DNA from 2 places in the Halobacillus sp. ABH2_015 genome. Region 1 is predicted to be linked to the other one. Evidence: riboswitches for the same ligand, from Rfam matches in the RefSeq annotation. Region 1 holds a riboswitch; the other holds the start of a gene.
What was found. A riboswitch is a leader RNA that binds a small molecule or an ion and turns the genes downstream of it on or off. The one in region 1 is predicted to bind lysine.

Region 1 (4,189 bases):
ATCTATGTCCCTACCAATCGTCGAAGCCGCCTATAAAAAGGAGAAACCCGAAACGGAGCAGATTCCTTTTGGAAGAACGTTCACGGATCATATGTTTGTAATGGATTATGAAGAAGGGAAGGGCTGGCACGAGCCCCGCATCGTTCCTTACGAGCCCCTGACGCTTGATCCGGCCGCCATGATCTTCCATTACGGGCAGACTGTATTTGAAGGATTGAAAGCCTACCGTACAGACGACGGACGTGTCCTGCTGTTCCGTCCGGAAAAGAACTTTGAGCGCCTGAACCTATCCGGTGACCGTCTCAGCATCCCACCTGTCGATGAAGACGAGGTACTGGGCTACTTGAAGGAGCTTGTCGCTCTGGAAAAGGACTGGGTACCGGAATTTGAGGGAACTTCGCTATACATCCGTCCGTTCATCATCGCTACGGAACCGAGCCTCGCTGTTGCTCCGTCCAAATCGTATAAGCTCATGATCATCATGTCACCGGTCGGTCCGTACTTCTCCGGAGGAATCAAGCCGGTTACCATTAATGTGGAAGACCAGTTCACAAGAGCCGTCAAAGGCGGAACCGGAATGGCTAAAACCGCCGGTAACTATTCGTCCGGCTATCAGGCCCAGGCGAAGGCAGCGAAGGAAGGCAATGCTGACGTCCTTTGGCTGGATGGTGTGGAAAAGCGCTACATTGAAGAAGTCGGCAGCATGAACATCTTCTTTAAAATCGATGGGGAAATTGTGACCCCTGCTTTGAGCGGAAGCATTCTGCAGGGGATTACACGAACATCAATCATTGAAGTACTGAAAGAATGGGACATTCCAGTGACCGAACGCCGCATCTCTATTGAAGAGTTGTATGAAGCGTATGAACAGGGAAAACTGGAGGAAGCGTTCGGAACTGGAACAGCGGCCGTCATTTCTCCCGTCGGTGAGTTGAACTGGCTTGGGAAGAAAATGGTGATCAACGACCACGAAATCGGTGCGCTCTCCCAGGAGCTGTATGATACGATTACAGGCATTCAGCGTGGAAGAAAAGAAGACAGCTTCGGCTGGACCATCGAAGTATAAGAAAGCAGAAAAAGGCTGCCGGGAACATGTTCCCGGCAGCCTTTTTTCTGTCAACCGACCATATGGGCTTTTGGTGCTTCTTTAGGCTGAAGACTGTTGTAGGTCTCCATGACGCGGGCGGTCTCTTCTTCCGTTAAGGGAAGGAGCGGGAGGCGGACGCCTCCGGTATGAACGCCCATTTCATTCAACACCGCCTTGACCGGGGAGGGACTCGGCGCTGAGAAAACAGCGTGCATGACAGGGAGAAGCTTTTGATGAAGACGCGCGGCAAATGGGGCGTCTCCTTCTCTGAAACTCTGAATCATCTGCTGCATCTCATTCCCGATGATATGGGAGGAGACGGAGACGATGCCGGTTCCTCCGATGGCGACAAACGGAAGGGTGTTGGAATCTTCCCCGCTGTATACCGAAAAGTCACGGTCTGTTTCACGGATGATTTCCGCCGCGGCTTCCAGGTCACCGCTCGCTTCTTTTACGGAAACGATGTTGTCAATCTCAGAAAGGCGGATAATCGTTTCCGGTTCCATGTTGACGACACTGCGTCCCGGAATGTTGTACAGCATGACCGGAAGGGAAGTGGCTGCGGCAATTTTTGAGAAGTGCTGGTACAGTCCTTCCTGTGTCGGCTTGTTGTAATAAGGAGTCACAAGCATGATGGCATCCACGCCTGTCTGTTCGGCTTTTTTCGTCAATTCAATGGATGCGCGGGTGTTATTGGATCCTGTACCGGCGATGACCGGGACGCGGCCGTTTACAACTTCTACTACGTGTTCAAACAGCTGGAGTTTTTCATCCGTTGTCAGTGTCGGGGATTCACCGGTCGTCCCGCCGACAACCAGGCCGTCACTGCCGTTCTCGATCAAGTGGTTGACTAAAGCTCCCGTTGCTTCCAGGTCCATATTCTCGTCGTTGTCAAAAGGGGTCACCATCGCTGTCAGTACTTGCCCGAAGTTCATTAACCTCACACCTTTTCTTGTATTTTGTACGTTCGAGGTCGTGAGGGCCATACGGCAGTAAAATCAAAAACGACAGCATCAAGGGCTTCGATGCTGCCGTAGAAACTTTTATACCGTTCCTGCGTAAGATAGCCCTCCATATAGTTTCCTATATGACAGTTCTGTGCCTGTTGAGCATCAGACCCAGCTTCAGGACCATGAGAGTCCGTACACTTCGGCAATTTCCCCTTTCCGCATGCATCCATGGATCTCATTCTCCTCCACATGCGTACTCTTGTCATTGCACCTCTATCCTTACTTCAAATGAAATTTGAAATAAGAAACTATTTAGTTAATAAAAATAGTACCAAAATTCACGTCTGCTTACAACAGGGAAGTGCTAAAATCATGCTATTAGACAAAAATGGTCGCCAGGCACCGATGTCCGACTCATCTTTTTTATAAAGCTCTGTTAAAGTCTGTTGTTGATATTTTAAACGATTACTAAATCGTCTCCGTCTGGAATTAAGGGTCCGGTCCGTTGTTTACTCAGAGCATGGGATGGCAGGGAAAACCGTCCGCTTTCCGCGGGGAACGAAGTTTGAGGAGGCTCACGGTACCCCGCGGAAAGGGAGTCATTCCCAAGGCCGCCTCCTACAAATCCCATGACAGAAAGGGGTGATAGGAGCTCACATGTTAAATAACAACACCAAGCAATAACAGAGCCTTTTATAAAATCCGTCTGCAGGCGGAGGAAGAATCCATCCCGGGCACATCGAGAAGGACATGGATATTCCTTACACTTAAAGGAACTTACAAAAAAGGTGGGGGTAGTCATGTCCGGTTCATCCATTACCGTTTCTAAAGATACACCGTTGGCAGAACAGCGTTCCATTTTTCGAAATAGAAATTTTCTCCTGTTATGGGGAGCGGCCTTGTTGTCCAGTTTCGGTATTTCGTTCTTTTTATTTACTCAAAGCTGGTATGTCGTCCATGAGCTTCGTCTGGAAGCTTCGCTCGGTGTGCTGTACGTGGCAGCAAGTATTCCACGGCTGGTCTTTATGATTGTCAGTGGAACAATCGCCGACCGGTTCAGCCGGACGAAACTGATGTTCCTGTCCGATTTCACGCGGGGGGTGCTGTTAACAGGACTCGTCTGCTGGTATTTCTTCGGGGACATCAGTCTTTGGACATTCGTCGGCTTTGCGTTTGCTTTTGGTATTTTAGATGCGTTCTTCTGGGCAGCAGAGGGGGCGGTTCTACCGTCAATCATTTCCAGGGATCAATTGACCCGTGGAAATTCAGTGATTCAAATGACGAACCAGACGTCGTTCATTCTAGCGCCTATGGTGGCAGGCATTCTCGTTTCCTTTGGCAGTTATGCGCTCGTATTCACGGTCACCGCTGGGATGCTGTTTACCGGAAGTCTGTTTATTTTTCTTATGAAGGTGGAGGAAGAGAAGAAAGCCGGAGAGGAGGAGGAAGCGTTCTGGGACTCTTTCAAGGCAGGCGTGCGCTACGTCAAAAACTCGCGTGTGCTTTCCTTGATTATTGGAATGAGCATTTTATTGAATCTGTTCATGGTCGGGCCGATGACGATGGGGCTGCCTCTCTTTGTGAAGCAGCGTCTGAATGGCACGGCCCTTGACTTCAGCTTTCTTGAGGCAGGTCTGGCAGTGGGAATGCTGCTCGGATCTGTAGTCATCGGTATCCTTAATTTGAAAAGAAGAAGAGGGAAAACGAGTCTCACCGCCCTCATGGCTGCCGGAGCCGCTTTTTTCGCTTTAAGCTTCACAGAAGGGGTATGGTTCAGCCTTGGGTGCCTCGTCGTCTTCGGATGTTGTCTCTCTATCTGCAACATCCCGGTCATCTCTGTGCTTCAAAGTTTCATTGAAGAAAAAATGATGGGCAGGGTGATGGGTCTTGTTTCGCTTGCATCGATGGGTCTCGTTCCAGTGAGCTACGGCGTGACCTCTCTTATACTGGCGGCAGGAGTGCCGATCCATCAAATCATGGCCGGGGGATCTGTACTTGTTACGCTGTATGTCCTCTTTGTCTATGTGCGCTTCAGGGAGCTTCGCGAACTGGACTGAAGTTCTCTCTATTAAAAAAAGGGGAATCCTCCGGTATGCAGAAGACCACCCTCTTTTTTACATATATCTGTATACAGACACTGGTGACGCCGGTT
Region 2 (4,189 bases), 850 kb from region 1:
GTCTGAAAGGGTTCGGTTTCAGAGGAGAAGTTATAGGCAGAATGGTTTTTGCCGGCGTTGATATTGAACGAAGGCTGGATGAGGACGGAGAAGAGCGTGTCGTTCAAGTGCTGTACAAAGGCAAGCCTGTGGAATACGATCAGACGTACAGCTTTGCTACAGCAGACACATTTACGTTCGGTCGTTTCTTCCCGGAAATTGCTTATGCAGAAACGAAGCAGTATTTTATGCCGGAACTCTTAAGGGATTTACTGAAAAAAGAACTGAAAAAATAAAATGATCCCCCTGCCGGGAAAGAAAGCGGCAGGGGGATTATTTTATTGTCTTCCTGTGCTGTATGAGATGTATAAAGATATCCTGTATTTCTGCGAAAGGGACTATCTTTGGTGATTAGAGAAAGGGCGCTCCTCATATATATAGAGGGGGAGGGTGCCTGTATGCCTAAAAACCGAGTGACTAAACGATCCACCATAGGCAGGCGGATTGTCATCAGCCTGTTGTTTTTCGCCCTTTTCACGGTGCTGAGTCTCTGGTATATCAACAGAGGGGTGACGCCGGCGCTGGTCGAGATTGCTGAAACAAAAGCCCAGCAGCTGGCAAGAGATGCCATTAATGAAGCTGTAAGCAAACAGATTGCAGAAGACCTGCAATTTAATGACTTGGTTAAGATGGAAAAAGATGATCAGGGAAATGTCGTTTATATGGGATGGAACTCTGTGCTTGTCAACCGAGCTCTCCGGGATACAACCATCAGGGTCCAAAATTTCCTGAAGCGGATGGAGCTTGGTGAACTGCCGATGGAAGATACGACACTGGAACCGGACCTCGACCCGGATCGGACTCCGGAAGAGCAGGGGGAACAGCCCGCAACACTCATTGAACTTCCGATTGGGATGGCTACCAACAACAGTCTGCTTGCCAACCTTGGACCCAAGGTGCCTGTACAGCTGCGTGTCATTGGAGATGTTCAGTCTGAAGTAGATATTGAAATGACGGAATACGGAATCAATGCCGCCTTGTTTGAATTGACCATCCACTTTGAGGTAAATGTTCGAATCGTCATCCCTTTTTCCACAGAAACGACGGTCGTCACCAACAATATTCCAATCGACCAGGCTACGATTCTCGGGGAAGTACCGGAATATTTCGGAGGCATGTCCGGAGGTGACGGCGGGAACCCTTCGTTCTCCCTTCCTATGGAGCCCTTGCAATAATGGCCGGTCACTGATACAATACCAAAGAACTGAATATGCGTGACCTTATCAGATCGGTGAGGTAGAGGCGCAGGCATCATGAGTAGCTGATGGGAGTTTGACAAGCCGGGATCATTAGTGAAAGGGAAGGCCTGCCGAAGTGTGGCTGAACACGTCAAGTTTTGACACGCTGGTGTATACCTGAAGAAGGCATACACTGTCATGCATGCTTTTGGGTGCATGGGGCGCTACTGATCGAAATGGAGGATAATCAAGTTGTCTGCAGACAGTGATGGATTATTTTCTGTCATTGTTTTTTTATTTTATTCCTCATTTTATACCCACCAGTAGCCTTCCATTCCCGTAACATCAAGATATACGGAGGGGAAACACATGGAAGGAACCATCTTTTCTTTAGTTCCAGCAATACTTATGCTTATCCTTGTCTTAGTCACAAGGCGCGTCATCTTGTCCCTTGGGATAGGGATTATCGTCGGAGCATTCATGCTCACACAAATGGATATTGGAGCAGGTCTGGGCTTGATCTGGTCTATATTTGCCGGTATTTTCGTCAGCGAAGGGGCGTTAAACACAGGGAATCTGTATCTCTTGTCCTTTTTATTTCTGCTCGGAGTCGCCACAGCCTTTATGACGGCCTCCGGAGGCAGCCGCGCTTTCGGTAAATGGGCTGTTGAAAGGATCCGGACGAGAAAAGGGGCCAAGCTCGTTCCGTCCATTCTAGGTATCATCATTTTTATTGATGACTACTTTAATGCTCTTGCAGTCGGACAGGTCGCACGTCCTGTAACAGACCGCTATAAAGTATCCAGAGCCAAACTGGCCTACTATATAGACTCCACTTCAGCGCCGATTACGGTCATATCACCGATATCCAGCTGGGGAGCTTATATTATCGGAACGATTGGAAGCATTCTTGCAGCCAATGAGATTTCGAACTATCAGGCTTTTGAAGCTTTTGTTCTTATGATCCCGGCAAACTTCTATGTATTTGCAGCACTGCTTCTTGTATTTTTGACGATTTATCTGCGTCTGGATATTGGTCCGATGAAAACGCACGAAAACAGAGCCAAGGATACAGGCGAGCTTCACAACCCGGATAGAGGGGATGTGCCCGGCGACTTGAACAATGAATTCAAGGAGCATGACAACGGGAAGATTTCCCACTTAATCTGGCCGATTGTAACGTTGATCATCGGTACAGTAGGAATGATGGTTTATACAGGAATTCAAAGTTCAGAAGGAACCGCGGATATCCTTTCCATCTTTGCTAACACAAACGTAAACATTTCCTTGTTTGCCGGAGGGATCATTTCCGTAGTCACAGCCCTGCTTTTATATGTCGGGCAGCCGTCACCGAAATCCGGTTTGCTGCACGTATTTCTACAAGGGTTTAAAGCGATGCTGCCGGCGATCTACATTCTGATTGCTGCCTGGATGATCGGCGACATTATCAGCCGCCTGCAGACAGGGGAATATCTCGCCCAGCAGTTCAGTCAGGCGGATGTGAACATCGCCTATCTTCCGCTGATCATCTTCCTGTTATCCGGTTTTATGGCCTTATCTACAGGAACGTCCTGGGGAACTTTCGGAATTATGCTTCCGATCGCTGGAGAAATTGCTGCTGTCACCGATCCAGCATTCCTTCTTCCAGCCCTTTCAGCCGTTCTTGCTGGTTCTGTGTTCGGTGATCACTGTTCACCGATTTCCGATACGACGATCCTTTCGTCCACAGGAGCGGGAGCCAACCACATTGATCACGTATTGACCCAGCTGCCATATGCCATCATTGCAGCTGTGGCTGCCTCGGTCGGTTATGTTGTGCTGGGCCTTACAGGACAGGTGTGGGTGCCGCTGCTGCTGTCCCTTATCATTGTTCTCATCACAGCTCTGGTCATTCACAAACTGAATCCCGAAAAAAGATAGAAAAAATGATGAGTTGAAAAGAGGGGGAACTTCTGTTAAACAGGAGTTCCTCCTCTTTATTTATTATCTCTTTACAAGCTGAAAGGCAGAGAAAGCATGCCTCTGTCTATTTCATTCCTAAGTCCTAAGACTTCCTGATCTGGTATTTTCTGAAAATTTTAAAAATATTTTGACAAGCCTATGCGCTGCCGTTATAATTTAAAACAGAATAATCAGAAAAATAAAAAATGAGGGACATTTATCACCGTTCCTCTCAGGGAGGTCTTTCACATGGAAAATCGCGCACAATGGGGTACACGTGCCGGATTTATCCTGGCAGCCGTAGGTTCTGCCATTGGTTTGGGGAACATTTGGCGTTTTCCAGCTGTTGCTTATGAAAATGGAGGAGGAGCATTTTTTATTCCTTACTTGTTCGCTCTTCTAACCGCAGGTATTCCTCTATTGATCATGGAGTTTACCATCGGTCATAAGTACCGTGGATCTGCACCGTTGTCCTTTTTCCGGATGAGCAGAAAAGCAGAGTGGATCGGCTGGTGGGGTGTGCTGGTCGCGTTTGTTATTTCCACTTATTATGCGGTCATTATCGGCTGGGCCATTTCATACAGTGTGTTTTCGTTCAATTTATCATGGGGTGATGATACCGAAGGCTTTTTGTTCAGTGACTACCTTCAGTTATCTGTGAATCCCGGCGAGACCGGAAGCCTCGTCCCCGGTGTACTGATTCCTCTGCTTATTGTGTGGGCGATTACACTTGGAGTTCTATTCAAGGGAGTTAAAAAGGGAATTGAGACTGCGAACAAAATCTTCATTCCTACACTTGTCGTCCTTTTCATGATCATTGTTATACGAGCCCTTACACTTCCGGGAGCAGCACAGGGGCTGCAGGCTTTCTTCGAGCCGAATTTCTCAGCGATTATGGACAGTTCGGTATGGGTCGCCGCCTATGGACAGATTTTCTTCAGTCTTTCTATTGCTTTTGCTATTATGATTACTTATTCCAGTTACCTTCCGAAAAAATCGGATATTACAAATAACGCGTTTATTGCCGGTTT

Region 2: it holds a riboswitch for lysine, as region 1 does, so the genes downstream of both, ACXAD6_RS13550 (Na+/H+ antiporter NhaC family protein) here and dapA (4-hydroxy-tetrahydrodipicolinate synthase) in region 1, are expected to answer to the same signal.

Annotation. Positions count from the first base shown of each region.
Region 1 is NZ_JBSWUG010000002.1:3,400,917-3,405,105, reverse strand. It holds gene ACXAD6_RS17580 (branched-chain amino acid aminotransferase) at 5-1,066, shown strand; gene dapA (4-hydroxy-tetrahydrodipicolinate synthase) at 1,117-2,022, opposite strand; lysine riboswitch at 2,144-2,321, opposite strand; gene ACXAD6_RS17570 (MFS transporter) at 2,838-4,094, shown strand.
Region 2 is NZ_JBSWUG010000002.1:2,553,799-2,557,987, reverse strand. It holds gene ACXAD6_RS13560 (bifunctional metallophosphatase/5'-nucleotidase) at 1-275, shown strand, start outside; gene yunB (sporulation protein YunB) at 438-1,214, shown strand; lysine riboswitch at 1,269-1,452, shown strand; gene ACXAD6_RS13550 (Na+/H+ antiporter NhaC family protein) at 1,587-3,137, shown strand; gene ACXAD6_RS13545 (sodium-dependent transporter) at 3,408-4,189, shown strand, end outside.